DNA from 3 places in the Brevibacillus sp. RS1.1 genome. Region 2 is predicted to be linked to each of the others. Evidence: predicted binding sites of a transcription regulator. Region 2 holds the regulator's gene; each other region holds the start of a gene.
The links. Region 2 encodes LexA, which represses DNA repair genes until DNA is damaged. Its sites were predicted from a motif close to CGAACATATGTTCG; they were not measured.

Region 1 (10,904 bases), on a different contig from region 2:
ACTGTATCGCGTAAGCTGCTCGTCGATATTTCCATAAAAAAATAGACCGATCCATCCTTTTTCTCCAGAACAAAGGTCCCAAAGAAAAAGCCTGTATCGGCCTATCACACGCCCGCAAGGAATCCCCTTGTTGCGCATAAAATGCCTAGACTTTATCCATCCATGACCTTCCCTGCTTTGGCCGACGAGGTTAGCTGACGGGTAGGATGGCAGAGAAGACATTTCCTCATCCCTCCTGATCACTCAGGATTAACCCCAAAAGATTGGTTCCCCCGCTTCCGAGAATATCGGAACTAGGCCGTATGTGTTGTTTCTTATTGAAGCGTGATTGTGATTTGAATTATACGCTGGCTTCCAGTTATTGTGAACGTTCGTTTAGCATGGTTTTAACCGGATTACGGCTTTCTTTATGAGTCGGATTGGATTAGCTGTTCGTTGCTTATTCGGTTGAAGGATTAGTGCGTTATACTCGCTGTTGTGGTGGGGAGGAAACAGGAGAAAACGCTCAGATTCTTGGAACCCCTGCGCGGGAGCATGGGGTGCCCGGCTCCGTGAAAAAAAGCGAAACCGCGTCCAAAGTAGTCCATCAGGATGTGGCTCAGAGGTGGACGCTAAAGGCAGTTTCGCTTTTTTTCACTGCGCCTCGGTAGGTGTGTCCAAAGATCTTCGCTTATTTCACCTGTTTCCTCTACGAGCTGTTGAGGTTCTACGCTTTTTTAAAGACTTTTTGAATGATGCTTTCAAGATGTAAACAATAGCCGCTTGGGAAGAAGAACATTTCCAGTCCTAGCGCCTCTGGAGCCCTACTTAGCGGAGAAATGAATGGCGGGGGTTGTCAGCTTCAACCTCTGCGAATACATCCTCGAAACTCTACTTTTGAAGCGCTCCCGACATTTATTTCGTAGCGGACAGTCTAACCCCTTGCGGGGCGTAGGTGGAAGCGTAGACTGGAAATGGGCTTCTTCCCCTCCCCTACAGCCACTTTTACCTCAACACCAAAAAGCCCCCGCCTCAATGAATCAGGCAGGAGCTTTGCTTTTCAAAGATACAATGATTAAACGACGTCGTAACCTTGGTCTTCAATAGCTTCTTTCACTGCATCGAGAGTCAAGTTGCTCTCGTTATAGGAAACCTCAACCTTTTTTTCAGCCAGGTTTACTTTGCCTTCTGCACCAAGATCTTTCAATGTGTTCTCGATGCGCGCTACGCATTTATTGCAAGACATGCCCTCTACGTTCAATGTGATATTTGTCATGATCAATCTCTCCTTGCATTTTATGTTGTATAGGTAAGGCGGACGAAGCCGCTTGTTACTGTTGTTACAGCTTCACTCGTTGCAGTCTTAGTGCGTTGAGTACGACGGATACGGAGCTGAAGGCCATTGCGGCACCGGCAAGCCATGGAGCGAGTAAGCCGATTGCGGCAATTGGGATGCCCAAGGTGTTGTAGGCCAATGCCCAGAACAGGTTTTGCTTGATGTTGCGGATGGTGAGCTTACTCATCTCGATGGCGTCTGCGACACTAGTCAGTTCGCCGCGCATCAGGGTAATATCGGCTGCTTCCATCGCCACATCTGTACCTGTACCGATTGCCATACCGACGTCAGCGGTAGCGAGTGCAGGAGCATCGTTGATACCATCGCCGACCATCGCGACTTTTTTGCCTTGTTCTTGCAGTTTTTTCACTTCTGCGGCTTTGCCTTCAGGCAGGACTTCTGCGATGACGTGATCGATTCCTGCTTCACGGGCAATGGCCTCGGCGGTTTGACGGTTGTCACCGGTCATCATGATCACAGTCAATCCCATTGCTTTCATACGCTGAACCGCTTGCTTGGAGGTTGGTTTGATCGTATCCGCTACGGCAATCAAACCAGCGAGCTTGCCTTCGACGACTGCGAGCATCGCCGTTTTACCGGAGCGCTCCAGTGCCAGCATGGTATCGGACACTGCTTGGTATGAAATTTGATGTTTTTCCAGCAAACGGCGGGTACCGACGAGTACTTCTTTGCTGGAGACGGTGGCCCGGATACCGAAACCAGGAATGGCTTCAAACGAACCCGTATCAGCCACAGTGATTCCTTTATCCGCAATACCGCGAACGATAGCTTGAGCCAATGGGTGCTCGGAGTTTTTCTCAGCGGCACCGACTAAAGAGAGCAGCTCTTGTTCTTCGATATCAATGGCGATGACGTCTGTCAGTTCTGGCTCGCCTTTGGTTACAGTCCCTGTTTTATCGAGGACGATCGTATCCAAGTGGTGAGCCGTCTCCAGATGCTCCCCGCCTTTGAACAGGATGCCCAGCTCAGCTGCGCGTCCAGAGCCCGCCATGATTGAGGTCGGTGTTGCCAAACCGAGGGCGCATGGGCAAGCGATTACGAGTACGGCAATTGCTTTTTCCAAAGCCTCACCGAAGTTGCCAGGTATAACGAAAAAGTACCAGATCAAGAAGGTAAGAATAGCAATCCCTACTACGATTGGGACAAAAATCCCGGAGATGCTGTCAGCTACACGCTGAATCGGTGCTTTTGTTCCTTGTGCTTCTTCCACTACTTTAATGATTTGCGCCAGAGCCGTTTCTTTTCCGACTTTGGTTGCCTGGACCTTCAAAAAGCCGTTTTTGTTCAAGGTGGCGCCGATGACGGTATCGCCTGCAGCTTTATCCACCGGAATACTTTCGCCAGTCAGCATGGACTCATCTACTGCGGACTGCCCTTCCATGACGATGCCATCGACAGGTACTTTGTCGCCTGGCTTCACGTGAACGACGTCGCCTAGTCTCACTTCTTCTACAGGAATGGTCATTTCGACGCCATCTCGTACGACTACTGCTGTTTTTGCTTGCAAGCCCATCAGCTTGCGGATCGCTTCCGAAGAACGTCCCTTTGCTTTCATTTCAAACAATTTACCCAAAACGATCAACGTGATCAGTACCGCACTGGTCTCAAAGTACAGCTCCAACATGTGGCCACCATGAGCACCGATGGAGTTGATCGCGACCCATAAACTATAGAAATAAGCTGCCGAGGTACCGAGAGCAACCAGCACATCCATGTTGGCACTCTTGTTGCGAAGGGCTTTGAAAGCTCCGACGTAAAACTGTGCTCCGATGATGAATTGTACCGGTGTGGCCAATGCGAGCTGTACCCACGGATTCATCAAGCTTTCAGGCAGCCAGATAAACGAGGTGAAGGAAAAGTGGCTCACCATCGACCAGAGCAGTGGGAGCGACAGAATCGCGGAAATCCAGAACTTGCGGGTCTGCCGTTTGATTTCTTCCTGGCGACGATCTACTTTTTCTTCTTCTTTTCCATCTTCCTTGCGAGTCGCCTGATACCCTAGCTTCTCTACCTTTTGAATAAGGTCCGTCACACTTACCTGTGAGGAATCGTACTCGACAGTGGCTGTTTCCATCGCCAGGTTCACGTTTGCCTTTAGAACCCCAGCTGTTTTGTTCAAGCCTTTTTCGATCCGTGTGGAGCAAGCCGCACACGTCATTCCCGAGATGTTTAGCTCCACCTTGTCAGAGACGACGCCATAGCCGAGCGATTCAATTTTGGAGCGGATGTCGTCGATGTTCGTTTTCGTTGGATCGAACACCACTGTGGATTTTTCCAAAGCCAGATTGACGTTGGCGGTCTCCACTCCCTCCATTTTTCCTAAGCCCTTTTCGATGCGCAGTGCACAAGCTGCGCAAGTCATCCCTGAGATTGCGACTGTTGCCTCTGCTGTTTTGGCACTCATTATAATCCCTCCAAATACCCTTTGGGGGTATATTTTATCGTATCGTTTCCCTAACGTTGTTTCCTGATCACACCTTTACTATACAATACCCCCTCAGGGTATATCAAGTGCTTTTTTCAATTTTTTTCTAAATGGGCTTCAAGTGACTAACAGCCAATCACTTACGTATTCATTCAGAGTAAAATCATTCAGACACAAATAGCTTTAAGGAGATTGAAATGATGGAAACGAAATCACGGAAAATCATCTTAGTTGGGACCATATGCTATACGATATTCATTTTATTTTTTATGTTCTTTGCGTTTAACAGGCTCGACGGTGCAACTAGTGTAGATGGATACACCTTTATCCTTGCTCCAGAAGGAGTACCACTTACATTTCCAGAACTAACTTATTCATGGATTGTTGATTTCGGAAACGTTGTTGCTTTTATCCCTTTTGGAATATTATTTCCCCTGTTGTATCGTGTAAGATTTGGGAAGTTCATATCCTTGTTTGTCTTAGCGATTTTCGTTCTAGAAACAGTTCAGGCCCTAACATATCTTGGTAGCTTTGATGTAAATGATGTGATATCCAATACAATAGGGGCAGCGATTGGTTATGTTTCCTATCGAGTTGGATTTTCTTCAAACCTTTCTTATAAAAAGCTCATGGCTTCGGCTCTAACTATTGTTGTACTTGTATTTGGAGTCATGGTTGTCTCTGAAATCCTCCAAAAAAGAGAAGGCCCCGTTCAATCATTAACGGTTATGAAAGAAATGACAGGAACTACACCTATGACGGAGAATCTCCCAAGCTTTTCGGTAGCAGGTGAGCGAATAGAGCCGAAAATGAACGTGTATAGCAGTGAAGGGGAATCAACCAAAACATACAACTATATTCTGGGGAACCAAAAAAATGTCTGGCTTTCTTTCTATTTCGGCATTCCCGACAATGGGGGCTCAAAGGGTGAAGCCAAAATCATCGTAGATGGACAAGAACTATCTCAGTTAAACGAACAATCCTATCAAGGGGCAGCAGCTTTAAGGGAGATGCCTTTTAACGAGGTAAACGAAATTACCATTATCGTCTCCGGAAACGCTAAGCTGTGGGACGTTGGAATCCGTGGAATGCAACATTGGTGGGAGTGAGTAAAATAAACGAAACGAGCCCTAGAAGCGATTCTAGCGGCTCGTTTTTCTTTACCTATTTTGTTGTTTAATCTCTCTCTTATTTACCTTGATTCGCTTCTTTCTGATAAGCTACCGCGATTTTCGCAGCTACTTCAGCATTGTGTTTCACCAGCGCGATATTTGTTGCCAAGCTCTTGCCTTCTGTCAGCTTTTTCACTTTATCGAGCATGAATGGCGTTACCTGTTTCCCTGCAATGTTGTTTTCTTTTGCTTCTGCCAGTGCCTTTTGGATCACAGCCTCGATTTCCTCGTGGTTGAGTGCATCAGATTCTGGTACTGGATTCGCGATAATCATACCGCCTTTGAGTCCCAGATCCCATTTGGTGTTCATCATCTTACCGACTTCTTCTGGTGTATCGATACGCATGTCTACGCCAAATCCGCTTTTGCGAGCGAAGAAGGAAGGGAATTCATCCGTGCGGTAGCCCACAACGGGTACACCTTGCGTTTCCAAATATTCGAGTGTGCGGCCGATATCGAGGATCGATTTCGCACCTGCGCATACTACAGCTACATCTGTTTGCGCCAACTCAGTCAGGTCAGCAGATACGTCCCAAGTGATTTCGCCTTCACGGTGTACCCCACCGATACCGCCAGTTGCAAACATGTGGATACCAGCCATCTCAGCTGCGATCATGGTAGCGGCTACTGTAGTCGCACCGATTTTACCGCTAGCTAAAATATAAGCGAAGTCGCGACGGCTTACTTTTGCTACATTTTTGTTCGTCGCAAACTCTTCCAGCTCGCTGTCAGTCAAACCGATTTTGATTTTGCCGTCCATGATCCCGATCGTAGCTGGTACAGCACCATTGTCGCGAATGATTTGCTCTACTTCTTTTGCCATTTCGATGTTTTGCGGATACGGCATACCGTGCGAAATGATCGTTGTCTCCAGCGCAACTACCGGCAGGTTGTTCTCCAGTGCGTGGCGTACTTCCTCAGTAAAGGTCAAATATTGTTTCATCTCTTATCGCTCCTTTTCGAATTGTTCTACGGCCAGTTCCAATTGTTCTGCTTTTAATAGAGGAGATACGGACTGCTCTGTTTGCAATGTCAGAGCGGATGCTGCCACCCCAAGGCGACACGCCCTCTGGAAAGACTCTCCGTTTACAATGCCATACAAGAGTCCCGACGCGAACGCATCTCCCGCACCCGTAACATCTACTACTTCTGTTGGATATGGAAGCATATGCTCCTCAACGTCCTCGGATTGATAGTAAATGCCTTCTTCTCCCAAGGTCACGATGACGTGCTTGACGCCTCGTTCCCTGATCTTGCGGCAAGCCTCGGCGCATTCTTCAATCGTCGTGATCTTCATGCCAGCCATCAGCTCGGCTTCCTCGCGATTCGGCAAAATCGCTTCTACTCCGTCCAATTGCTGTGGGAGCTTCTTTGCTTTAATGGAAGAGACCGGGTCAACGAAGAGCAGGATGTTTTCCTCCCGGCAACGTTCGATGATGTAAGCCAAGCAGTCCGCCGGAATGTTTGTATCGATGAAAACCACGTGGGCTGCTGCAATGTGCGACCATTTTTCTGCGAACATCTCCGGTGTGAGAGTATCGTAAATATCCATGTTCGCCAAGGAAACAACCATCTCGCCGTCAATATCGAGAAGCGCCGTATACGTTCCCGTACGCTGTGTAGGCAGTCGCCACACTTGGCTGATGTGCACCCCGTGCTTTTTCGTCTCCTGCAAGAGCCACTCGCCTTCTTTGTCCTCGCCAACGCTGGTGATGAGGGACGTATTGCAGCCAAGACGACCGAGGTTCTCCGCGATATTCCGTGCCACCCCTCCACACGATTCCATAATCGTTACGGGATTGGATGAGTGTAGACGCACCTGTTGCTTGCCGCGTGCTTTGCGGTCCAGGTTGGCCCCACCGATACAAGCAATCATTCCTTCATCACGAAGTACATAAGCCCGTCCTTTGATTTCCCCGCGTTTGGTCAACTGTGCGATGTAGCCAGCTACCGCTGAACGTGAGATGCCAATCAGATCAGCCAGCTCCTGTTGCGTGATAAAAGGATTTTGCCGGATATGATGAAGGATCTGCATGTCTTTTTCCACGGTCATCCTCCTTTCTTCTGTTACGCTTTCACAGCTTGTTTACAAACAAAAGTTTATCACGTAGACAACTGTTTTCACAAGCGTGTTTTTCATTTTATTTTTTCTAAATTTGACAAATAGGAATGCAATCATGTAGGATTATCTTAAATTAGAGATATCGAAATTTCGATGTAGATGTAAAGGAGGGTCCATATGTCTGACAAACCACTGCGAAATGATCCCCTCGATCTTTTTGTCGTTTTATCAAGGTCATACAACTGGGTTACCGCTCACTCCAATCGTCACATTCGCGAGCATGGACTTAATCCAACTGAATTCGGCGTACTAGAGGTATTATTTCATAAAGGTCCTCAACCATTGCAGCAAATTGGCGAAAAAATATTGATCTCCAGCGGAAACATCACATACGTTGTGGACAAACTCGAAAAGAAGCAACTGCTCATTCGCAAGCCCTGTTCAGCAGACCGACGCGTCATTTTTGCAGAACTCACTGAAAAAGGGCATCAATTTTTGTCTGAAATCTTCCCGCCTCATCAACTCGCAATTGAGAAAGCGATGGAAGGTCTCACACCAGAAGAACAGCGTCAAGCAATCGAACTGCTTAAAAAATTGGGACGTACTGCTCAAGCTACTTTTTAGAAGAGCAGTCCCCGTCCCCACTCTCCAACACTATCTTTCAAAAAAGTGTTGACAAAAGATCCGATACGTAATAATCTTAAAATCAAGATATACACATTAAAAGTTAGTGACTTACTAAACGGAAGGGGAATGAAATTTCCATGAGTAAAGTACTTTTTATTAAAGCAAACGATCGCCCAGTTGAGCAGGCTACAAGTGTAAAGCTGTACGAAGCTTTCACGAAAGCATACAAAGAAACACATCCAAATGACGAAATCGTTGAGTTGGATCTGTTTGCAGAAAACCTCCCTTATTACGGTAACGACATGCTGACTGCTATGTGGAAAGCAGGAAACGGCATCGAGCTGTCTGCTGATGAGCAAAAACGTGCTGACTTGGTTAACAAATACCTGAACCAGTTTACAGCAGCAGACAAAGTCGTATTTGCTTTCCCAATGTGGAACTTCACTGTTCCTGCTGTTCTGCACTCGTACATGGATTACCTCTCCCAAGCAGGTAAAACATTCAAGTACACAGCTGAAGGTCCAGTTGGTCTGATGGGCGACAAAAAAGTAGCTCTGTTGAGCGCACGCGGTGGCGTTTATTCCGAAGGGCCTATGGCTCAGATGGAAATGGCAAACAAATACGTTCGCACGATCCTCGGCTTCTGGGGCGTTAGCAATGTAACCGAAGTGATCGTAGAAGGTCACAACCAATTCCAAGACAAAGCAGCTGAGCTCGTTGCAGCTGGTGTAGAAAAAGCAGTAAAACTGGCGGAATCCTTCTAAGGCCCGCCAGCCTTTTTGGACTAATATCTCAAAATAAAGATATACTAATTAAAAGTAATTAAGGAGAGATGAAAAGTGTTGGATACTGGATTGTTGTTAATTCGTTTGGTCATTGGTTTGACGTTTGCAGGTCATGGTACGCAGAAATTGTTTGGTTGGTTTGGTGGTTATGGTTTGAAAGGAACAGGCGGCTGGCTGGAGTCCATCGGAGTGAAACCTGGCGTAGCGATGGCCTTTGTCGCTGGATTGTCTGAACTCGTTGGTGGTCTGATGTTTGCGGCAGGCGTAGGTATCTGGCCAAGTGCTATTTTACTTGCTTTCACAATGCTGGTTGCCATTCTAAAGGTACACGGGCAAAATGGATATTGGGTGACACAAAACGGATTCGAATACAACCTGACAATAATCGCAGTAGTTATTGGTGTAGCGTTGATCGGTCCAGGTGCATACATCTTGTTTTAATGGTAACTCCTCACAACCCGTAAGCCAGCAATCGTACTAAGGGAGGAACATCAGATGGAAATCCGCGTCTATACAAAGAACGAGCAAGCAAAAGGACATTTTGGCGACGGTGAAATCGTAGAGAACAAACCAATTGGCTTCCCTCATGAAGGCTCCGTTGTCAAACGGGTAGGACCACTTTTTTACTGGGCATGGGCAAAATCACTGAAGACATTTGAAATTCCGCTGCACCCTCACTCCGGCTTTGAAATTTTGTCGTATGTCCTCACAGGGACAGTCGGACATCGAGACACGCTCGGAAATCTTCAAGAGGTGTCGACAGGCGGCGCACAGATCATGCAAACCGGTTCAGGCGCGTACCATGCAGAAGAGCTCGGCAAGGATACGGAAATGTTTCAAATCTGGTTTGAACCGCATCTGGCACAAACGACGAAGCAACCACCGACTTACCATCAGTTTGATCATGAGGAGTTTCCGTCTGAGGATGTTGATGGAGTGCAAGTGAAGCACATCATCGGATCGCCTGCGCCCATTCAGTTGGTCACGGATTCCTTTATGAGCGATATCACGATTCCCGCTGGAAAGTCGTATGCAAAAGAACTCCCGGCTGGTTATGCTCACGCAGTCGTCATAGTGGAAGGAAACGGAAGCGTTGCAGAGAAAGCAACTGTCAGCGAGAATCACACCCCGGCAACCAAAGGTGACTTTGTCGTTCTCTCCACCGAGGAAAGCAACACAGCCATCTACACAGCATCAACGGATGCTCCGCTCCGCCTGGTGTTGATTCAGGTACCAACTGAGGTTGATTATCCACTCTATCGTAAATAATCTACTCTTCCAAACGCCCTTATCCTATCATCAAGCCCGGCCGTCACATTTTTGTGACGGTCTTTTTCGTATAAACTCCGCCTCCTCATGGGACATTAACGAGGAAATCGTTAACAATTTTTGGTGTCGATCAGAAAGGAAGTTGAACGTGGAAGATATCGTGATGACCAGAGCCATTTTCGGGACGACTATGGCCTTTCACATTATTTTTGCGACCATGGGTGTTGGTCTCCCGCTCATGATTTTGCTGGTGGAGCTCCTCTTTTGGCGGACGCGTGACCGCGATTACGAGATTATGGCCAAACGCTGGACAAAAGCGCAGGCGATCTTGCTAGGTGTCGCGATCCCCTCTGGAACGATTGCTGGGGTCCAGCTTTCCCTGCTATGGCCTGGGTTCATGGCGATTGTCGGCAAGGTGATCTCGCTGCCTTTTCAGATCGAAATATTCGCTTTCTTCGTGGAAGCCTTATTTATGTCCATCTACGTCTACGCGGCTCACCGCCTATCCCGCAACATGCGTTTGCTTAGCTTGTTTATGGTTTTGCTTGGTGCGACGGCCTCCGCGATCCTGATTACGAATGTCCACGCCTTTGAAGGCACGCCAACTGGCTTTCGGATGGTCGATGGGCAGATCGTCGACGTGGACCCCTGGAAAGCTTTTTTTAATCCCAGCTTTTTCGTGACGGCAGGTCATGTAACTGTCTCTGCTTATATGACGGGGGCATTCATCGTCGCTGGAGTAGCAGCATGGAAAATGCTTCGCGCCGAAAAAGGGAGTCGGGTTTATTTGTATCACCAAAAAGCACTCTTGGCCGGTTTAATCGTGGGAGGCACCTTTTCCCTTTTAACTGCCTTGAACGGTCACGAATCAGCGCAGCTTTTACATGAATACCAGCCGGAAAAGCTGGCCGCTGCGGAAGGACTATTTGAAACACAAGCTTATGCCCCACTCGCGATTGGCGGCTTTACCGATCCCGAGACAAAAAAAGTCAAATACGCTATCGAGATTCCATGGGCGCTCAGCTTCCTTGCAGCCAACCGCTTTGACGAGGTCGTGGTCGGTCTGGACGACTTTCCAAAGGAGCTATGGCCTCCACTCTACATCCATACGCTATTTAACGGAATGGTCATCATCGGCAGCTTGTTGATCTTCGTTGGTTTCATCGGCTTCGCTTGGAAGAAGCTCCTAAAGCGCTCTCAGTATCCCCGTTGGGTTCTCTGGGTCTTT
Region 2 (10,904 bases):
TAGTTGAGCCCGAGAAAATCATCTATACCGATTACTTTTCAGATGCAGAAGGCAACACAAACGATGCGATGCCATCAACAGAGGTTATGATGGAATTCATCGATTTGGGTGGCAAGACGAAGCTGGTCAGCCGTTCAGAGTATGTATCTGCGGAAGCTCTCAAAACTGTCATGGACATGGGTATGCTGGAGGGCATCACCCAAACGTGGGATCGTTTGGAAGAGAGTCTGAACGAGATCAAGTAAGCGAAATAGGAAAGGCCGCCTGGTATGAAGACCCGGCGGCTTTTTCTTTTTAGTAGCAGATTTATTTCACCATTAGCGCAATAAAATCGTTTAGCTTATCCAGCGAAATGATATTTTGATTGCATGACATGCTGTCTTGGCAAATGTAGTTTCCTTTTTTCAAATACGTTCCATCCCCGGAACCTTTGGCTTCAAGGATGAACATGCCGATCTCCTCAAAGCGATTACAGAGCGCACAAACGCCTTTTTTGTTTACATTTGTAAACTGTCCGTGTATGCCAATCAGTTTTCCTTCGTGGTAAGCAACAATAAATTTCTTTTCCGTCGCAGTGTCTAGCCAGCTCAGATAAGAGATTTCTGAAAAATCGATCTCAGCTAAATTCGATACCTTTAGCTTCTTTACTTTTGGAAAGAGCTTCTTAATGGAAGATTCTGTGATAGCAGGGAATGGAATTACAAACGGTGAAAGCTGATTCAAAAACTGCTTTCCTTCTGCCTTTTCTTTTATCGAGTCAATCGGATGCAAAATCTCTTTTTGTTCTTCCGTCATGTTTGGGAACAATTGAAAGACTTCTTCATGAGCGATTTCTTTTCGAGCACGAATCACGTTGACATCTGTACTGGTCGCATAGGCGTTCATGATTGCTTGAACGCGTGATTTAATGAAGTGATATTGATGCGTATGGATAAAAGGTTCCATGTTGCGGTTCCTCCTGTTTCTGTCTTGTAAGGTGGGTTCTTCTTTAACTTTAGCGTGTTTGCAGGTGAGGAGAAAGGGAAAGGACATTTCCAAAAAAAACTCGCCATAAAAAAGCACTGACAACCTAATGAAAAGGTCTTCAGTGCTTTATAAACGTCTATTTGGTATACACGATTTTTTTAATCGTCTCTGTAGACAAAAAGTATTCCTCCGCTAACTGAGAAATAGCCGTCCCGGCCCGAAAACTGCTTTTAATAGCTGTATTCCGCTCATCCAGGAGTTTTCTTCCGCCAGTGCGCGTCCCCCATTTTTGATGGGTTACTTTTGTCTTCGGAATATAAATGGTTTCTCCTTGCACGTACTTTTGAATTTCCGCGAGTAACGATTCAGGAAGGATTAAATTTGCTTTCACACATTTCATTTCTGCTCGCTCCTTATTTATAGATAGGCAAATAAGGGGCAAAGCCAAGAAATAGGAAATGAGATACGCAAATGAAGGCGATGATTCGTTTAAACGGAAGACCACCTCATGCAAAGTATCGCCTCACTATTTCTAGGCTTTGCATGAGCCGCTGCGGTATGTGGCAAATTGAGAGCATTCGCCATTGGTACACCCCCCTCGAGGTCCATTTTGGAAACGGTGTCCCCCTTGTTTGAAAGGGGGTATTTGAATTATATAAGAAAATGGCTTTTTTGTATAACGATACTTACAAAAATGTGAGTGGATTTTGAATGTTCATTTACAACCTTTTGAAAGTCAAATATAGTAATGGTATCGAATGTGAAAAGAGGTTTTGATTGAGTATGATGAAACTGATAATCGCTAAGTAAAATTCGAATGAATTTTATATGGGAAAAGGTTAAATGAAGGGCGTGCCCTTGGTTTCTTTTTTATTCCTTTTTTCAAAAGCGATTAGAAGGCATTATATCTCATTCAAACAAATTTCACGTTTGTGCATGATATCTATTCAGTTCGGGATAAGTATCTTCATCACAACGATAAATTTGACCATGAGAAGAGAATTCTTCTTGTGGTCTTTTTTATTTGGAAAGAAGGGATTGCGAAAAAGGAATGGATGAGGACAAACCGCACAAAAAATAGAACGGGAGGTTTTTATATGCGTGAATATCGATTGATTAGTGACTACAAGCATATCGAAACATACAAGGAAAGCTTTAATGACCTCGCCAAGCAGATCTTTCAGCTCGATTTTAGAGAATGGGATAACAAGGGCTTTTGGAATGACAACTATGTCTGCTATTCCTATTTGGATGGGGATCAGGTTATTGCGAACGCTTCTGCCAGTAAGATGATCGTGACATCCAATGGAAAAGACTACAAGGCACTTCAGATCGGAACGGTCATGACGCATCCTGCCTATCGCAACCAGGGGCTGGCAGCGAAATTGATGAACCATATTCTTGAAATATGCGAGAAGGAATACGATTTTATCTATTTGTATGCCAATGATACCGTGCTCGATTTTTATCCGAAGTTTGGATTTGAGAGAGTACCTGAAAGTAGTTTTCGTTTATTGGCAACCGATTTGAAAAAGCACGTGGAACAAAAATCGGTCTTGCGTAAGCTGGATGTTGATAATGAGGCTGATTTTGATATTATGAAGGAATTTGCTGCGAAAAGAATCCCCGTTTCAACGAGACTAGGCATCAAAGATAGCGAGCATCTGTTGATGTTTTACTTTTTGCTTGTTTTTCGGGATGCGATCTATTATCTCGAAGAGGCGGATGTGATTGTCTTATTTGAACGAGAAGATGGACAACTGCATGTATTTGATGTTGTAAGTAAAAAACCAGTTGATATAGAAATGGTCATTTCTCATTTGATAACCGCTGAGACAACGATCATTCATTTTCACTTTATGCCGGATAGTGAGAATGAAAAGATCCAATCTGCATGGATGACAACAACCGATGATGTCTTATTTGTTCGCCCCTCGTTAAAAATGGAGACAGAACATTTTCGTTTTCCGCTTACTTCCCACGCATAAAAGGTTTGAAAAGACACAGTAGGTGAAACAGTAAAATAGCTTCGTGCCATCGGGGGTTGCCGAAAAATGATCAAATGTGATTATCACAATATATGAGTTATGTGCTACCAGTTTATAAAGACTGGTAGTTTTTTAATCCCCCTTCTGAAGGGTGGATGTACAAATGATGGTCACATCAAGTCGACGATCGGGAAGGATGATCAACAGATTGAGGCCAGATCGTCGTACAGCACACAAGAATGGCGGGATGATTCATTGTGATACACAACAAAAGGACCTATCCCAGCAGTTCTTTGGCTCCGTTCATGACTAAGGGCAAAGACTGTTTAACGAATGATTCCGCACTTATTAGACGCCCCTCATTGTTCCAAACGTAAGCCGCCCCATACATTCCCCAACTTAACATGACAGAAGCTGTATTTATTAAGAATTGCTGGTTTGGAGTCGATAGCATCTTGTCTTTGTCTATAAAGGAAAGAAGTATCGTTTGAATTTTTTCCTTTATTTGAATTTCGAATACAGGTACAAGCGATGTATTTCTTCTTTTGCACATAGTGCTTAGACCCATGTGAAATTCACATACCCCGAGAAAAATACTCTGAATTGTTTCTTCATTCAATACTTCGTGACCGCTTATTCTACGATTCATGATTGTCATAAATGATTCCATTAGTCTGGCCTCAAGAATTTCGAATTTATCTACAAAGTGCGCATAAAAAGTCGCTCTGTTAACAGTAGCCCGCTCTGCAATATCCCTAACGGTTATCGATTCAAAGTCTTTTTCTTGAATTAATGAAGCAAAAGCGTCTTGAAGGAGTCGCCGTGTACGTATCACACGAGGATCAGCTTCATTCTTTTTAATGGTCATGGTTAAGATCTCCCCAGTAAAACGACATTATAGAAATGGTGTTGTCTATACAACGGTTTATGGTTATTGCTGATTGCGTACCATTCGGTTGCTATTATAGCATACAAATACAACAAGTGTTGTTCAAGCAACTGGTGTTGTATTGACACAAAATGCTGAATGCCATTTTTTCAAAAGGAGGAGAGAACCATGTCGGTTTGTAACTATGATCCCGAGATCAAGATTTCGCGGGAGGAATAGACCGAAACATTACGGCAAGCTCCGCGCTGGCTCCTTTAGCTGCTGACATGCAGCCGTGGCGTTTTTTCGTAGTGATATAAAACACATCAGGAGTGTGAATGATGAAGAGCACTTGGAAAGTTTACGTTCTAGCCTTGATCAGTTTTTTAGTTGGAACATCCAATTACATCGTTTCCGGAATATTAGACCGAATTGCAGAAACATTGGGAACTAACGTTGCGGTAGCAGGTCAGCTCATTACGGTTTATTCCCTGGCCTATGCGGTCGGCACTCCTATTTTGATGGCGCTGACGGCCAAAATGGACCGGCTTAAGCTCCTACTTTATTCGCTGGGCCTCTTTATTGCCGCAAACCTGCTGACATTTATAATGTCTGACTTTGGTTTCTTCATTACCGCGAGAATCATTACGGCGTTAGGCGCCGGGGTGGTCACAGTTAACGCGCTCAGTATCGCCGCCAAAATCGCTCCGCCAGGTAAGCAGGCCAGCGCCATCGCGAACGTCACCATGGGCATTACCGCATCGCTCATCATCGGCGTCCCGCTGGGCAGAATGATAGCCTCTGCTTTTGGCTGGAAAGCGGTATTTCTGGCCATCGCGATTGTCGGGGGCTTGGCCATGCTTGTCATTGCTGCAGTTATACCACGTATGCAGGGCGACAAGCCTATCCCTCTGATTAAACAATTTGCTTTGTTAAAAAAACCTCAGGTTTTGGTTGCTTTAGCGATTACTTTTTTCTGGTTGGGAGGATATTCCCTCGTCTATACTTACTTATCCCCTTTTCTGCTAGAGGTAACTCATTTACATGAATCATTGATTAGCGCAGCTCTGTTCGTGTTCGGCGTTGCCAGTTTGATTGGCTCGAAAGTCGGCGGCTACAGTGCGGATAAACGGGGCATCAAATACACGCTCGTTTCTGGGATGGTGCTTCACGTCATTTCGTTGATTTTGCTATCTTTAGTCGGACAGTCGGTCATTGCCGTATTCGCCATTTTGATCCTCTGGTCTTTTGCCGCATGGTCATCTGCTCCCGCGCAGCAATTTAACCTAGTTTCGCTTGTTCCTGAATCCACGGGCGTCATGCTGAGCTTGAACAGTTCCATGATGCAGCTTGCCATGGCAGTCGGCGCAGGAATTGGCGGGCTGATCGTTAACCGTGTTTCTTTAGCATCCATTACCTGGTTCGGCGTACTCGGCGTACTCATCTCCATCATTGCTGTGTTTGTATTGTCCAGAATGGCATCACGGCATTCGGTGGTTCAATCAGTGGAGTAAGGTGATCTTTCAGTTCTTTACAAAAAAGCAGACCGCAAATGAACGGCCCCCCAATTGTTGGACGCAACAATGCGGTGTGGTTGTTAAGGCAACGAAAAGTACATATCCATGTAGATAAATGAACGTAAACTATCGGGGGAACGATGCTACAATAAATAAACGAGACGCGGCTGCCGGCATGATTCGGTAGCCACGTTATACTCTAGGGGGAGTTTCCATGCTACTTCGAAGATTTCATGAGACGGATATTGACCAGATCATCACTTTATTTTATGAGACCGTGCATACCATAAATAAGCAAGATTACACGCAAGAACAAGTAAATGCTTGGGCTTCCCTAGCGGATTTGAAGCAGAGGAAAGAGGTCTGGTTGAAAGCTCTAACGAGTAATATTTCCTATGTTGCTGAAATGAATGGTTATATCGTGGGCTTTTCTGACATGAGTGTACAAGGTTACCTGGATAGACTATTTGTTCATAAAGAGCATCAGGGGCAAGGAATTGCTTCAGCATTGGTAGACACACTTGAATCTGAAGCCAAAAAATTAGGTCTAATCGAAATAGAAACCGATTCGAGTATTACCGCTAGACCCTTTTTTGAAAGAAAAGGGTACATCGTAGTAAAATCGCAAATCGTTGAACGCAATAGCACTAAGCTGATGAATTTTAGAATGAAGAAAAGTTTATGCTAACGAGAGACGAAAGCTGAATACAAAAAAACAAAAAAGTCGGTAATCCTGAGAACGGGAAGCTGGTTACGTCGGCCAGCTGAGTGCCCTGATTACTCTTTAAATGAAACCATAGTAACATTCTGATCTTTTTCGTTCACCGTTAAAACAACCTCACTTGCATAGCGTGAGAGAAATACGAGAAAGGGGGATTCTAGCAGGTCGTCACTGAGCACCCAGTTCGTGGGGGATATGGAGACCTCGTCACACGTTTTGAATGGTCTATTCATAAAGTCCCAGAGCCTTTTGTGATCCGGTTGGGGAAGGTAGGTAGTCTGCTTGATAAAGGAATCCCTGTCTATTTGGAACAGCTTAATGCTTAGTCGATTACTACGCTCACATTCTCCCTGTAGATAAAAATCGCTTACCAGAGGATCAATCTTACTTGTATGTATGACCGATTCGATAAAAGAACTCTTTATATTCGGCTTTAAGTCCTCCAGCCTGATTTCCTCCAACTTTCCATTTGTGCATATTCCCCGTACTGTCGTAAACAGGCTTGTGAAATTGACGGAAGCATACGCTTCTATCTCGGGATCGTTGTGGGCCGGAATCCGATAAGCAGTGTGCTCATGAACAACAAAAGGGGCGATGGCCCATTGCAGAACGATATCATGGATAAAATCGGGAGGTTCCTGAAGCCCACTTGACTCGAATCTCTTAAATGAGAAGTCGACGTTTGTTTCTACCCGATTCTCTCCAGTGAGGAGCGGTAGCTCTATCAGCCAATCCATATAGTATGTCCTCCTTAATGATCGGTTGCAACGCCAGTCACTGTTTACCCCTTATGATCCCAGCAAGTTGATAGATTTGCTAGCAGATTAATCCTTTCGTAGGGGCTGAACTCTTTGGCGTAATTCCTGTTCGGTCAACGACTCCAATTGCAACAAGGCCTCATACGGATCATCACCCGGAATATGAAAGTATCGAGCAAATGCAGGTTCTGTTTTGAGGCCGTCTTGCTTCAGAGCCCTGATATGGATACACGCATCCAAGCCCCCTATATGTAATAATCGTGCTTCGATGTCCATATGACGATAGGCGTTTTGCTTTTCGACTGCAACCGGTTGAGCAAACAATTCAAACCAAAAGCCAGCTGTGAAAAACGAAATAACGCACGTGGGAATCCCTTTTAGATCGAGTTTTGTCACTTCAAATCTGGACAAGCAGCCAAACGCTTTACGGACAACCTGCTCAAACTGATCCAGATCACGACTCTCACAAATAATATCCAGATCGCTTTGCTCAACATCAATGTCCAATGGGATGGTTCCGGCAAGCACTGGACGGTAATCGGCTAGTACTTCCATGATATGCGTCTGTTGAATCGCTTCCCACGCCGCTTTTTGGCGCATTGTTCCTCTGCTCAAGTAAGAGAGATCATGCCAATTTTTCATGAAACTACCCCCATGTCCACTTTCTTTTAAAATAGTGTAGACAAAAGTGAATAAGTGCGCAACGAAATTGGTAATCACTCGTATACCTAAATGAAGGGAGTGTAGTGGATGGAAATACTTTTATGGGTTGTGGTTGTGTTATTGTTCCTGCTAAGCATCGCAGGAATTTTCTTACCCGTTTTACCTGATACGATCTTGTTGTGGGCGGGCTTTTTGCTCTATCACTTTTTCATTGCAGATCCGGGAGCGGGATTGCCGGCATCCTTTTGGTGGGGAATGGCCGTTCTAAGCATTCTGCTTTACGGTGCTGACTTGCTGACGAACATGTACTTTGTGAAAAAGTACGGGGGGTCCAAGTGGTCGTCCGTTGCTGCAGCGGTCGGAATTATCCTCGGAATTTTCGTTTTCCCACCGTTTGGTATGCTGATCTTGCCGTTCGTATTCGTCGTTCTCGTAGAGTTGATGGTGCAGAAGCAATCGATGGAGCGAGCAGTGAAAGCGGGGGTAGGCTCACTGATCGGATTTTTGGGCAGTGCGGTCGTAAAAGTCATCTTGCAAGTTACGATGATCATCTGGTTTTTTATCGCCAGATAACATATAGAAAACAAAAGGGACAGCCGAGGCTGTCCTTTTTTACGTGGAAACTAGTGAATGAGGCGATAGACACCAATGACTTTACCGAGAATGGTGACATGCTCCAGAATGATCGGTTCCATCGTGGCATTTTCCGGTTGGAGACGGAAGTGGTTCTTTTCTTTGAAAAATCTTTTGACGGTCGCTTCATCTTCTTCTGTCATGGCTACGACAATGTCACCATTGTTCGCTACGTGCTGTTGGCGAACAATGACGTAGTCTCCGTCGAGAATCCCGGCATCAATCATGCTATTCCCGGAGACGCGCAGCATGTAGACCTTGTCGGAAGTCACGATATTGTCTGGAAGCGGGAAGTATTCTTCCACATCCTCAATGGCTGTAATGGGTTGTCCAGCGGTTACTTTTCCAATTACTGGCACACGGACGACAGAGTCTTCGAAATTGTCTTGAAAACGATCTTCATCTGAAAGCAATTCGATGGCGCGAGGTTTGGTAGGATCTCGACGAATGAGGCCTTTTTTCTCTAAGCGTGCCAAATGACCATGTACCGTTGAGCTGGAAGCGAGTCCAACAGCCTCTCCAATTTCACGTACAGAAGGCGGATATCCTTTATCACGAACTTCCTTTCGTATGAACTCGATGATGGCTTGTTGTCTACTCGATAATTTTGACATAGAAAGACACCCCTGATTTCTCGAACATATTTTCCTATATTATACCATGGGAGCTTGCGTTCGACAAACATAAGTTCGTTTCGTTGTTGACATGAACATATGTTCTCATTTATTATGAGCTTACAAGAGAACAGAACGTATGTTTGTAAGGAGGCCATTATCATGAATTCATCGACAGTACGTAATCGTTTCGAGAAAAAAGAAGAACGTCGTGTTCGTTTTGGTATCACGAGAGGTCAAGCACTCTTGTTTCTTATTACATTTACTCTCTTTTTTTACTTGTTGACCGAACTAGTGTTTGCTGCTTCACCAATGGACGAGCCACAAGGCATAGAAGTAACCGTACAATCCGGAGATAGTCTATGGTCGTTAGCCGTTCGCTACTCAGATCAGCATACGGATGTTCGTGACTATATCATAGAAATCAAGGAAGCGAACGGTTTGGATAGCAACTGGATTTACCCGGGGCAAACTCTGATCATGCCTGATATGCCGTAAGTGTTCGGCTGTCTTGCGAGATCATTCGAATGTGGTATAATGAAGCGGCACTACTACAGAGTGGGAGGAACCAGCAGTGGTATCTGACGCAGAAATTAAACGCATTAACGAATTGGTCAAAAAGTCTCGCGAAGAAGGTTTAACTGAAGAGGAAAAGCTCGAGCAAAAAGCATTGCGCCAAAAGTACATTGACGCCGTTAAGCTTTCACTGAGAGCAAATTTGGATTCCATCCGTTATGTGGAAGACCTTGAAGAAAATAAGCCAAAACAGTAAGATAACAATTACTGATACGACAGACATCCTCGCTTGACGCTAGGGTGTCTTTTTCTGTGACAGACATAACGCTTTGATAGCCAGGGAGGGAAAGCGATGGCGTGGATAGCTGTGGCGGTTGGCGGAGCAGTTGGCTCTCTTGTGCGCTACCTATTGTCTTTACTCGCAAATCAGCCGGAATGGCCGTGGGGAACCTGGATCGCCAATGTCTGTGGCTCCTTGATCATTGGCATCTTGTTCGTGCTGGGGAAAGAACGTGGCATTTTATCTCCCACACTCTATCTCTTATTTGCAACGGGTGTCATGGGAGGATTTACGACTTTCTCTAGCTTCTCCTTGGAAGTGGTCACTTTTTGGGGAGAAGGACATCTGTTGCGGGGCACATTATATGCTCTTCTCAGTTTGGGACTCGGTCTACTTTCATGTGCGGTTGGAATATGGCTGGCCAGGCATTGGTCCTGATACGTTCAAAGACACGATACATGTGAGGGGGAATGAAGGTGAGTACACAGCATCGTGATTATGAGTTGGAACAAAAAAAGCTGGATGAAACCATTTCAGCTATTGATGAAGAAATGGAGCAGCTTCGCAATGAAATTCGCGAGGCAACCGATGACTATGTGAAACAGGTCGTTAACTCTAAAAAGGCAAAGGATTTGCGCTATCTGGAAGATCAGGGGCGAGAGAAGCCTTATTTCGGCAGAGTGGACTTCTTGAAGGATGAAATCTACGAGCTGGATCAGGTCTACATAGGAAAACGGGGAATTGTACGCAGCGATACATTTGATTCTGTCGTCGTGGATTGGCGAGCGCCTATCGCCAGTCTTTATTATTCTGGTGAGAGCAAAGACGCGTTTTATCGGATGGGACGCGAGATCGTGCGTGGTGAAGTTCGATTAAAGCGTAATTTTGCGATTGAAGACGGAAAGATCGTTGGCATCTATGATGGAGCGGTAAAAGAAACAATTAACCGCGAAATGGGGCATCCTGACGAGTTTTTGCAGGAGGGCTTCATCGATGAATTTTTGGCAGCCAATTTAAATCAGGCGAACGATAGCAGACTAAAAGACATCGTCGCTACCATTCAATCCGAGCAAAATGATATTATTCGGGCGGAAAAAGAACGGCCCATTGTCGTGCAAGGTGTAGCGGGGAGCGGAAAAACGACGATTGCGCTGCACCGACTCTCCTATTTGATTTATAACTTCCAGGATTCCATGATGTCCAAAAAATTCATGGTGTTTGCGCCAAACCGGATGTTTCTTACCTATATATCCGAGGTTTTGCCGGAGTTGGGAGTTGATGACGTTCAACAGTCTACCTTTGTAGATTGGGCAGCGCGTCTTGTGAAGCCTCTGCTTCCAAAAGGATGGAGAATCGTGAGTCCCGATAAGCCTCTTCAAT
Region 3 (10,904 bases), on a different contig from region 2:
CATTCTGGCGATGAACGTCAATTACTTTGCGCAAACCGTGGAAAAGCAGGTAGAAATCCGCGTCTTCATGGACTTGCTGGCGACAAAAGAAAACATCACACAGGTTGAGAACAACATCAAGAAGCTTCCGCAAGTGGAGTCCGTTTCATTCATACCGAAAGACGAAGGGCTGAAGAAATTTAAAGAGAGCCTTGGTGAAAAAGCGTATTTGTTTGAAGGATTGGAGGAAAGCAATCCTCTGCCGGATGCGTTTACCGTAAAAACGAAGCAACCGCAAGACACTGCTGCTGTTGCTGCTCAAATTAAAAATATCCAGTATGTCAAAAGCCTAACCTACGGGGAAGGCACTGTGGACAAACTGTTTTCCTTGACTGGAGCAGTTCGTAATGTCGGGATTGCCTTTATTATTGGACTTGGTTTTACCGCGATGTTCTTGATTGCCAACACGATTAAGCTGACAATTGTGGCACGTCGCAGAGAGATTGAAATCATGAAGCTGGTTGGTGCCACGAACTGGTTTATCCGTTGGCCATTCTTTGTGGAAGGGCTCATGATGGGTGTGGCAGGGGCATTGATTCCGACCATTATGTTAATGGTTGGGTATTACTACCTCCTGGATGCCATTCACTCCAGTTTTGAAGCTTCCCAACTGTTTAAACTGTTGCCGCTATTCCCGCTCGTGTATCAAGTTGCGTTGGCTTTGCTGGCGATTGGTGCATTCATCGGGATTTGGGGAAGTTTGGTGTCCGTACGTCGCTTCTTGCGAGTTTAATAATTTGAAGAGCGTGGGAGGAGTATCATGAGAAAGAGAATCCTGCTAGCACTCGTAATCACTGGGCTTGTAGTCGGTACGGTGCTCCCGACGAATGTGAGCTTGGCTGCGCCTAGTAAGGCCTCTTTGGACAAGATTAATCGAGAGCTAAAAGAAATCCAAAAGAAGAAGAAAAGCCAGCAGCAGCAAATGAAGAAGACAGAAGAACAGATCAATGTCGTGCAAAAAGAGAAAAAGGGCTTGGAAACGCAATTGATGCAAATCGATTTGCGTCGCAACGATACACAGAAAAAGCTGGACAAGCTTGAGCAGCAAATGGAAGATACCAAGGAAAAAGCAGCAAACGCGCAGGATAAGCTGGATGAGGCAAAGGATCGCGTGGCGAAAAGGGATGCCTTGCTCAGAACACGTGTGACTTCCATGTACGAACGCGGTACGGTCTCCTATTTGGATGTCCTTCTCGGTTCCTCTGACTTTGGGGACTTTTTGACGCGTATGCAGGCCTTGCAGCTTATTTTGGAGCAGGACACGCGTATTTTAGAGGATAACATTCGCGATAAGGAAACCATCGAGACCAAAAAGAAAGAAATTGATCATCAGCTGACTGTGTACGCTGGGATGTTCGATGAGGCTGAGGAGCTCAAAGTCGAATTGGACAAGCAGTACAAGCAAAGTTTAGTGGTCAAGGCTGAACTGGATAAAAAAGAGTCTGCTCTTGAAGTGGATTTGGAGCAGTATGGGCAGGAGCTTTTGGCTATCACCAAACAAGAAGCAGCCAAATATTCGGAGCGAGTACGTGCGCTGAGCGCATCCAGTACAGGCTACAAGGGTGGAAAGTTTGGTTTGCCTGTCGCAAGTGGGCAATTCCGCTTCACTTCAGGCTTCGGAGTGCGGTCCGACCCGTTTACAGGCCGTTCAGCTGGGCATAATGGTGTAGATATGGCAGCACGGAAGGGAACGCCAATTTTGGCTGCGGCTGACGGAATTGTTCTCTTTGCAGGATATAACGGCGGCTTCGGGAATACAGTAATGATCAAGCATAACGCAGAATATACCACTCTGTACGGTCATATTCGCGAGGGAGGTATCAAGGTTTCAGTTGGGCAATCCGTATCGAGAGGTCAAAAGATCGCAGAGGTAGGATCAACAGGTCGCTCAACCGGAAATCACGTACACTTTACCGTCTATAAAAACGACGTAGCAGTTAACCCAATGCCGTACTTGAAGTAGACCCTCGTGCGACCAGACAAATATTGTGAACGGAACATGCATACACTAGCAGCATATCTTTTTCCGGTAGCACAAAGGATGGTGACGTAACAGTGAGATGGAAAGGACGTACCGTAATCGCGCTTGTACTCATCTCCATGGTAGCCAGTAGTTTTGTTACGATGGCGATCATGAAGACATCGGCTAGCGCCAGTTCGAGTCAAGGTGGGGCTTTAACAGCATCCAGCATGGCGCTGTTTTCTGGAAGCGGAGATTATCCGAAAGAGTTCCAGAAGCTGTACGAGGCGTTTTCAGCAATCAAGAAAGATTACATCCAAAATGTCACCACTGAGCAGTTAGTAGAGGGTGCAATTGGCGGAATGGTCGGGTCGCTTGAAGATCCGTATAGTGATTACATGGACCCTCGCTCTGCTGAGGAGTTCACATCTACCCTACACTCGACTTTCCAAGGGATTGGGACAGAGGTAACGATGCAAAATGGTCGGGTAACGGTTGTTTCCCCATTCAAAAACTCCCCAGCGGAGCGTGCGGGGCTGCGTCCAAACGACCAAATTTTGAGCGTAAATGATGAATCCCTTGAAGGATTGGACCTGCATCAGGCAGTGACGAAGATTCGTGGTCCAAAAGGAACGAAGGCGGTTCTCAAAGTAGTGAGAGCCGGAGTACCAGAGCCTCTTACCATTGTGTGTGTACGTGACGATATTCCGATTGAGACGGTAAACAGTCAGATTATCGAGAAGAACGGTGTTAAAGTAGGGGTAATCAACCTTACCCAGTTCTCTACAGACACAGCTAAGCACTTCAAAGAACAGCTGGCTGCTCTTGAGCAGAAGGGGATTGGCGGTCTGGTAATTGACGTTCGAGGCAATCCGGGCGGGTATTTGCTGGCTGTGAAGGAAATCGGCGAAATCCTCGTACCGAATAAAGGCAAGATCGTACAAATCGAGTATGGAAATGGCGGACAGCAAAAAGAAGAGTATTTCTCGACTACAGAAGCTGCCAAGCCTTATCCAATCTCGGTACTGATTAATGGCGGAAGCGCCAGTGCATCGGAGATTCTCGCGGGTGCTCTGCGAGATAGCGGCAACTACAAGCTGGTCGGTGAGAAGACCTTTGGTAAAGGAACCGTTCAGAGTACCATGGAAATGAACGACAAGAGCCAATTGAAGCTGACGATTGCCAAGTGGATCACACCGAGTGGGGATTGGGTCCATAAAAAAGGCATTAAGCCAGACTTTGAAGTTAAGCAACCTGACTATTTCAACGCAACTCTGCTGCCGGCAGATAAGGTATTGCAGCGCGACATGGCTGGTACTGACGTGAAAAACCTGCAGCTCATCCTGAAAGGCTTGAATCTGTCCACAGGACGAGAAGATGGCTATTTTGATGAAAAGACAGAGGAAGCAATCAAGCAGTTCCAAACCTCCAGCAAGCTTGAGGTAACTGGCAAAGTAGACGCGAAGACACGCTCTTCGCTGGAAGAAAGTCTCCGTAAAACGATGACGAAGCCAGAGAATGATCTGCAATTGCAAAAAGCTCTGGATGTAGTCACGGGCAAGTAATGAATAATCAAGAAAATGGAAGCAGGTAATTCCCTGCTACCCGTAGAAATGATAACCACGGCAAATCAAATGCCGTGGTTTTTCTTTCCTTTAGTTGAGGTGAGGCAATTGGCGATACAGGCAGATATGCTTACCATTGCATATGGCTTTGCCGCATTTTTTATCAATCCTGTCTTCTATCTCTTTCTGGTTTTTATTTATTTGCATTATCGCAGACAGATGAATCTGGAAAGGCAGCTTTTTTCTGCACGCATTCAGTCCCCCTTGCTCTCAACGATTCGGGCTGTAGGAATGGGCTTGGTGGGAGGCTTGCTGATTTCTCTTCTTAGTGCAGGACTCGGCGTGGTCGTGCAAGCACAGGATTTGTGGATACTATGGGGATTGGCGCTCATCTTGGCGCTGATTCGTTTACGATTTCTCTGTTTCGCATATGCTGCCGGGATTTTGGCGATTTTACACGCGATCACACTGGTTATTCCACCGGTTACGGATGTTCCAGGATTGAGCTATATCTGGGAAATGATTCGTCAGGCGAAACCATTGCCATTGCTTGCGTTAGTTGCGATCATGCATCTAATTGAAGCGATGCTCGTACGCTGGAATGGCGGGCGAGACGCTTCTCCACTGTTCGTGGAAGGGCAGCGTGGTCGGATTGTCGGTGCCTATTTGCTTCATTCTTTTTGGCTGACGCCAGCCGTGCTGTTCGTACAGATGGAGCCTGGTGCTATCAGTGGTGCGTTGTATCCGGGGTGGCCGTTCTTTTCGCCCGAAGTCGCTTCTTTCGGACTGATGCTTCTGCCCACAGTGACCGGATTCTCTGATATGACGCAAACGATGACTCCGTATAGAAAAGCAACGCAGGTTGCAAAAAATTTGACGCTGTATGCGCTCATTTTGTTGGGATTGTGTGCTCTGACTGTATGGTTCTATCCGTTGATCATGCTGACCGCGATCTTTGCACTATTCGGTCATGAGGCGCTGTTTTTCTGGAGTCAGTATCAAGAAAGAAAGCGTACGCCTTATTTCATCCAGTCTTCGCGCGGTGTAAAAGTAATGGGTGTCATTCCGGGAACGAGAGCAGAGGAAATCGGCATTACGCCCGGTGAGATTATCGTGAAAGTAAATGGCATTTCGGTGCGGGAAAAAGAAGATTTATATCCAGCACTACAAGCCAATCCTGCCTTTTGTAAAATGGAAGTACTCACGCATGAAGGTGAGCTGAAGTTCGTACAGTGTGCGGTCTATGCGGGCAATCATCACCAACTGGGGATTATTGTGGTTCCAGATGCCAATACCCGTGCATTTGTTGATTTGAAACGCGCCAGTGTAGTCGAGCTGATCAAGCAAAAGCTGGAGAAGCTAAATGTAGGAGCATAAGGATAGTTGGGAGAAGGTATGCAGGCAAACGTGCATACCTTCTTTTTTTCGAGATAAGCTTGTCCAATGGGAAACTTACTGGTAGCTGTTGCGTCTCAATGTAGGAGGAAAAAAGAGGGAGTGGGTTCGGTGTTGAAGGTAAAAAGAACGGTCTCGTGGTTTTTGTCGGGTACATTAGCTGCTACCACGGTTTTTGCCGCACCCTTATCAGGAGCAGGCGCAACGACAACTGTGACCGTAGCACAGGCCCAATCGGTTGTAGCTGTACCGATGCATGTGACGAAAGGTGTCCAAAAGCTAGTCAAGCTTTTGCCGGAGCTGTCTTCGCGCTTTGTCGTTTACGGTGGCGATGTAGATGGACCTGGTGTTAGCGGGGTAGTGGTCACGTTTGCACAGTCTGCTGCTGAGGCTGAGTCGTCCATGGATGATGCGATTTTTGACGGACAGACAGGGGAGTTGCTCCGACTGAATCTTACCCCGAAAGCAGCAACAAAGCCTGCCTACCCGACTGAGCAGCAAGCCAAAGCACGTGCGCTAGCTTTTGTCGCTGGATTGCAGGAGACTGGCACAGGAAACAACTATCAAGCGAGAGAGGTTTATAAAAATAAGGATTTATTGACGGTTCGACTGGTGCGAGTTCTGAATAATGTGGTGCTCGATGACGATTATGATTGTCTCGTCAGTTTTGATGCATCGGGAAGAATCGTTTGGTTTTCCACGTTTGATGGCAGGCTATACGAAAAAGTAAGTCCCTCTTCACTCCCATCTCCGCAGCGTGTCATCTCCTCCGAACTAGCTGTACGAAAGTGGCAAGAAAGCCGGCCATTAGAGCTTGTTTATTTATTGCCCATTCATCATCAAAGCGAACAGGTAGAAGCAAAGCTCGCTTATGTCCTGAAAAATGGAGTCATAGCGCAACAACATACAGGTAGTGCATTGGATGCCTTCAGTGGCAAACGATTGGTAACAGCGAATTCCCGAGCGACAACCAACCCGGCTCAGACCATCAATGTGACTGGAACAGGTGAGAAGTGGGTAGCGCAAACAGAGGCACAAGCCCGTGATTTATTACGCATATTGTTTAGACTCGAAACAGAAAAGCTGCCGCTGTCCATCTACGAGGCGAGTTACGATGATGGTCCAGCCCGTCGTTATTTCATTTGGGGGAATTTTAGTGAGGGGGTTCCCGATGCTGACAAGATATCTCGAATGGCTACCTTTCCTGAGGGAAGCACTAACGGTGAGCAGCATCATCTCCTCGTGACGGATGCAAAGTCTGGTGAACTGCTTGCATTTTCCACAAAGGTGAATAATCCGCAATGGTCTAATGTGAAAACGGATAAGAAGCGGGATCGGATGGAAGCGGATAAGCTTTTGAAAAGACTGACTCCGTCTGGAAACAATCAGATCCAAATAACGGAGGATGGAGATGAAAGGTACACCTCAATCATAGCTGATCCCCTTGTAAACGGCATTCCAGTTTATGGGGTCAATCAGAGTGTGGAGAACGGGATGTATACGATTCGGATCGATTCATGGACGGGTACATGGGATCAGGTGAGCATAAACAAACCGCCCAGTGTCAAATACCCTGCCCGTTCTCAAGCCCTTAAAGAACAAGTGGCTATGACCCGATTACTGCAAACCTATCCACTTGAGCTGACCTATATCCACCAGCCAGATTATAAGAAAAACACGATTACCTGGAAACTCGGCTATGACCTTTCGTTTCGCCAAACTCGCTCGCATTGCTTCTGCGGGGGAGAATCTAAAGTAGATGATACATTTTATGTGGATGCGATAACCGGAAAAGTGATCGTAAACGAATAGGAACTTGTAAAAGAAAAAGCCGCCTTCTCCGATTTCGAAGATGTGCGGCTTTTTGGATAGGATTCTAGGCAGTTGCTTCGAATCCTGTGATTTGATTGAGAGCGACTTTCTTATCATCCTGGAGGACGAATTCAACGACTCCGTTTTTCATGCTGACAGCTTTGACCACTCCGGAAAGAGGAGTATTGGTAGTGGTGCCGTCCGGGTTTGTCTGAGACTGGTTGTACGTGATATTGTAGCCGATCATTTGCGCATAGGCAAGGGAGTTGCCCATTGTTCTGTTTTCAGGTTTCACCGTCATGCCTACGATTTCTTCGGCTTTTACGGTTGATCCATTATCCAGTTGGAATTGTGCGGTACCGTTTTTTGTGGTAAAGCCAGTGATGACGCCATTCAAGATTTCATCAACCTTGGAAATGTCGTTTTTGGTATCTGGATTGCCATCCCGGTCGACTTCCTTTGTTACTTTATAGGAAATCTCACGACCGATCATTTCCATGTACTTCACGCTGTTGTCGAGCGTATTGCCGGCCAGACCTTGCGATTCCAATCCGGAGACGTCTGCCAGCGGAATCGGTGTCGATTCGCCTGCGATACGGAAGTAGATTTTGCCTTGATCCATGTAGACGGCATCAAGTACGCCTTCTTTCTTCTCCGTCTTAGTTTCTCCCGTCATCTCGTCTTTTGTAGTGAGGGAATACGAAGCAGTACGACCTACCAGCTTTTCATACTTATCCAAAGTGACCATGCTGTTGTTCGATTGCTCCATCAGCGTGGTCATTTTTGTGATTTTTTCTACCATGGTCAGCATACTTGTTTGCTGGATGAACTGAGAGTTGTCCATGGGGGACATAGGGTCCTGATGCTTTAACTGCTCCAGCATGAGCTTCATAAAGGCATTTTGGTCGAGCTCCGTGCTGAATTCCTTTTTGCCTTTATAGCTCATATGCGGTTGTATATAAGGGTTATTTTTGACGGTTGTTCCGTTATCTGACATGTCAATCCTCCCTGAAGGTGGCGAGTCTATCTGCGTATGTTTGTACTTCCTTCATCTTATATCGGAAAAATCGGTGGAAAGATGAAGACAAACGTTTGTTCGAATTTTGGGCTTAAACTAGCCGGAATTGTGTTATAATGGAAGTAGAAACAGTCATGCTATGAGGAGATGAACGAGGGAATGGAGCGTTTTGAATTGGTATCGGAGTTTCAACCGTCCGGTGACCAGCCAACCGCCATTGCCGAGCTGGTGGCAGGGTTACAGGCTGGCAAGCGACACCAGACATTGCTGGGTGCGACGGGAACGGGAAAGACTTATACGGCTGCCCAGGTAATTGCTCAGGTGAACAGGCCAACACTCGTGATGGCACACAACAAAACTCTGGCCGCTCAGCTTTGTGCAGAGTTTAAGGAGTTTTTCCCGAACAACGCGGTGGAATACTTCGTCAGCTACTACGATTACTATCAACCCGAAGCATACATTCCCCAATCAGATACGTTTATTGAAAAAGACTCGAGCATCAACGAGGAGATCGACAAGCTCCGTCACTCGGCTACCAGTGCGCTGTTTGAACGCCGAGATGTAATCATCGTTGCCTCCGTCTCCTGCATTTACGGATTGGGTTCGCCCGAGGAGTATCGGGAGCTGCTCTTGTCTTTGCGTGTTGGTATGGAAACAGGACGGGACGAGATATTGCATCGTCTGGTCGATATCCAGTACACACGCAACGACATCAACTTCACGCGCGGTACGTTCCGTGTGCGGGGTGACGTCGTGGAGATTTTCCCTGCCTCAGAGAGTGAGCAGGCGATTCGCGTTGAGTTTTTTGGAGATGAAATTGAGCGGATTACTTCGATTGACGTGCTGACCGGCGAGATTTTGGGACAGCGTGATCACATTGCCATCTTCCCTAAATCTCATTATGTGACACGCGAGGAGAAAATGAAGCTGGCTGTCCAAAGCATTGAGGCCGAGCTGGAAGAACGACTGAAAGAATTCCGTGATGCGGGCAAGCTCCTGGAAGCACAGCGACTAGAGCAACGCACACGGTACGATATTGAGATGATGATGGAGATGGGCTTTTGCTCCGGAATCGAAAACTACTCGCGCCATCTGACGGGACTGCCTGCCGGGCATGCTCCGTATACCTTGCTGGATTACTTCCCAGATGATTTTATCGTCATGATGGATGAGTCGCATATGACCTTGCCACAGGTGCGAGGGATGTATAACGGTGACCGCGCACGGAAGGATGTACTGGTCGAACACGGATTCCGTCTGCCCTCTGCACGCGATAACCGCCCACTCAAGTTCGAGGAGTTTGAAGCAAAGCTAAAACAAGCGATCTACATTTCGGCTACACCTGGTCTTTATGAGCTGGAACATAGTCCGGAAATGGTGCAGCAGGTGATTCGTCCGACAGGCTTGATTGATCCAACGATTACGGTACGTCCGATCAAAGGACAGATAGACGATTTGATTGGCGAAATTCAAGCCACGATTGCGAAAAATGAGCGAGTTCTCGTCACGACTCTGACGAAGAAAATGTCTGAGGATTTGACGGACTATCTGAAAGAAATCGGAATCAAGGTCCGCTATCTTCACTCGGATATTAAAACGATTGAGCGGATGCAGATTTTACGCTCATTGCGTTTAGGTGAGTTTGATGTGCTGGTCGGGATCAACCTCTTGCGGGAAGGTCTGGACTTACCGGAAGTATCACTCGTGGCGATTTTGGATGCAGACAAGGAAGGCTTCCTTCGCAATGAGCGCTCGTTGATTCAGACAATTGGTCGGGCTGCGCGGAATGCTGAGGGACGCGTTATCATGTACGCGGACAAAATGACAGATTCGATGGCCTCTGCGATTCGAGAGACAGAACGCCGTCGTTCCATTCAGATGGCTTACAATGAAGAGCACGGCATCACGCCGCAAACCGTGAAAAAGTCCGTCCGCGAAGTAATCGAGGCTACCAAGGTAGCGGAGGAAAAAGCGGATTACTTGCCACATGCGGACTTCAAAAAAATGCCGAAGAAGGATCGCGTGGCTGTCATAGAACGTATGGAAGAAGAAATGAAAGAAGCGGCACGCAACCTCATGTTCGAGCGTGCGGCCGAATTGCGTGATTTGATTCTTGAGCTGAAGGCGGAACTCTAAGGAGAGGTTTTTTTCATGCCATTAGAACATATTGTCGTAAAGGGTGCACGTGCCCACAATTTGAAAAATGTTGATGTAGTCATTCCGAGGGACAAATTCGTCGTTTTGACGGGTTTGTCTGGCTCGGGTAAGTCATCGCTTGCTTTTGACACCATTTACGCAGAGGGACAACGACGCTATGTCGAGTCTCTGTCTGCATACGCCCGCCAATTTCTCGGGCAAATGGACAAGCCGGACGTGGATTCGATTGAGGGACTTTCCCCTGCAATCTCGATTGACCAGAAAACGACGAGCCGCAACCCTCGCTCCACGGTAGGTACGGTTACGGAAATCTACGACTATTTGCGCCTTTTGTATGCGCGTGTCGGTAGAGCGGTTTGCCCGGAGCATGGCATCGAGATCCAATCCCAGACTATTGAACAAATGGTCGATCGACTATTGGAGTATCCTGAGCGCACGAAAATGCAGATTCTAGCTCCTATGGTGCAAGGACGCAAGGGAGAGCATGTCAAGCTGCTGGAGGACATCCGCAAGCAAGGCTTCGTCCGTGTGCGGGTCAATGGTGAAATTACCGATTTGTCCGAAGATATCAAGCTGGAAAAGAACAAGAAGCATAACATTGAGGTTGTCGTTGACCGGATCGTCGTGAAGCCGGATGTACAGGCGCGTCTCGCAGACTCCTTGGAAACGGCACTTCGTTTAGCAGATGGTAAGGTCATCGTCGATGTGATGGAGCAAGAAGAGCTGCTGTTCAGTGAAAAGCATGCTTGTCCGGTATGCGGATTTTCCATTGGAGACCTGGAGCCGCGGATTTTCTCCTTTAACAGCCCATTTGGTGCTTGCTCAGAGTGCGATGGATTAGGTGTCAAACTGGAGGTCGACCCGGATATGGTCGTCCCGGATGCGACGAAGACGCTCGATGACGGGGCGATTGGCGCATGGGAGCCGAAGACTTCGACGTACTATCAACAATTGTTGG

Region 1: a site for LexA is predicted at 7,023-7,036, ahead of HP570_RS23785 (carbohydrate kinase). Genes of this name have one in related genera too.
Region 3: a site for LexA is predicted at 7,857-7,870, ahead of uvrB (excinuclease ABC subunit UvrB). Genes of this name have one in related genera too.

Annotation. Positions count from the first base shown of each region.
Region 1 is NZ_JABSVA010000009.1:151,381-162,284, forward strand. Features, by position in the region: cyclic di-AMP (ydaO/yuaA leader) riboswitch at 164-310, opposite strand; gene HP570_RS23765 (cation transporter) at 1,055-1,255, opposite strand; gene HP570_RS23770 (heavy metal translocating P-type ATPase) at 1,320-3,740, opposite strand; gene HP570_RS23775 (VanZ family protein) at 3,959-4,870, shown strand; gene HP570_RS23780 (pseudouridine-5'-phosphate glycosidase) at 4,950-5,876, opposite strand; gene HP570_RS23785 (carbohydrate kinase) at 5,880-6,980, opposite strand; gene HP570_RS23790 (MarR family winged helix-turn-helix transcriptional regulator) at 7,173-7,619, shown strand; gene HP570_RS23795 (FMN-dependent NADH-azoreductase) at 7,760-8,386, shown strand; gene HP570_RS23800 (DoxX family protein) at 8,462-8,848, shown strand; gene HP570_RS23805 (pirin family protein) at 8,903-9,676, shown strand; gene HP570_RS23810 (cytochrome ubiquinol oxidase subunit I) at 9,840-10,904, shown strand, end outside.
Region 2 is NZ_JABSVA010000001.1:412,691-423,594, reverse strand. Features, by position in the region: gene HP570_RS01745 (SRPBCC domain-containing protein) at 1-245, shown strand, start outside; gene HP570_RS01740 (FusB/FusC family EF-G-binding protein) at 307-945, opposite strand; gene HP570_RS01735 (CD3324 family protein) at 1,103-1,366, opposite strand; gene HP570_RS01730 (GNAT family N-acetyltransferase) at 2,064-2,954, shown strand; gene HP570_RS01725 (TetR/AcrR family transcriptional regulator) at 3,232-3,822, opposite strand; gene HP570_RS01720 (MFS transporter) at 4,164-5,336, shown strand; gene HP570_RS01715 (GNAT family N-acetyltransferase) at 5,554-6,027, shown strand; gene HP570_RS01710 (hypothetical protein) at 6,117-6,797, opposite strand; gene HP570_RS01705 (DUF4269 domain-containing protein) at 6,885-7,460, opposite strand; gene HP570_RS01700 (DUF456 domain-containing protein) at 7,569-8,054, shown strand; gene lexA (transcriptional repressor LexA) at 8,105-8,728, opposite strand; gene yneA (cell division suppressor protein YneA) at 8,891-9,226, shown strand; gene HP570_RS01685 (DUF896 domain-containing protein) at 9,303-9,500, shown strand; gene crcB (fluoride efflux transporter CrcB) at 9,597-9,962, shown strand; gene HP570_RS01675 (HelD family protein) at 10,001-10,904, shown strand, end outside.
Region 3 is NZ_JABSVA010000004.1:11,666-22,569, reverse strand. Features, by position in the region: gene ftsX (permease-like cell division protein FtsX) at 1-772, shown strand, start outside; gene HP570_RS14465 (murein hydrolase activator EnvC family protein) at 800-2,002, shown strand; gene HP570_RS14460 (S41 family peptidase) at 2,095-3,564, shown strand; gene HP570_RS14455 (PDZ domain-containing protein) at 3,580-4,941, shown strand; gene HP570_RS14450 (hypothetical protein) at 5,071-6,771, shown strand; gene HP570_RS14445 (flagellar hook assembly protein FlgD) at 6,836-7,768, opposite strand; gene uvrB (excinuclease ABC subunit UvrB) at 7,949-9,925, shown strand; gene uvrA (excinuclease ABC subunit UvrA) at 9,941-10,904, shown strand, end outside.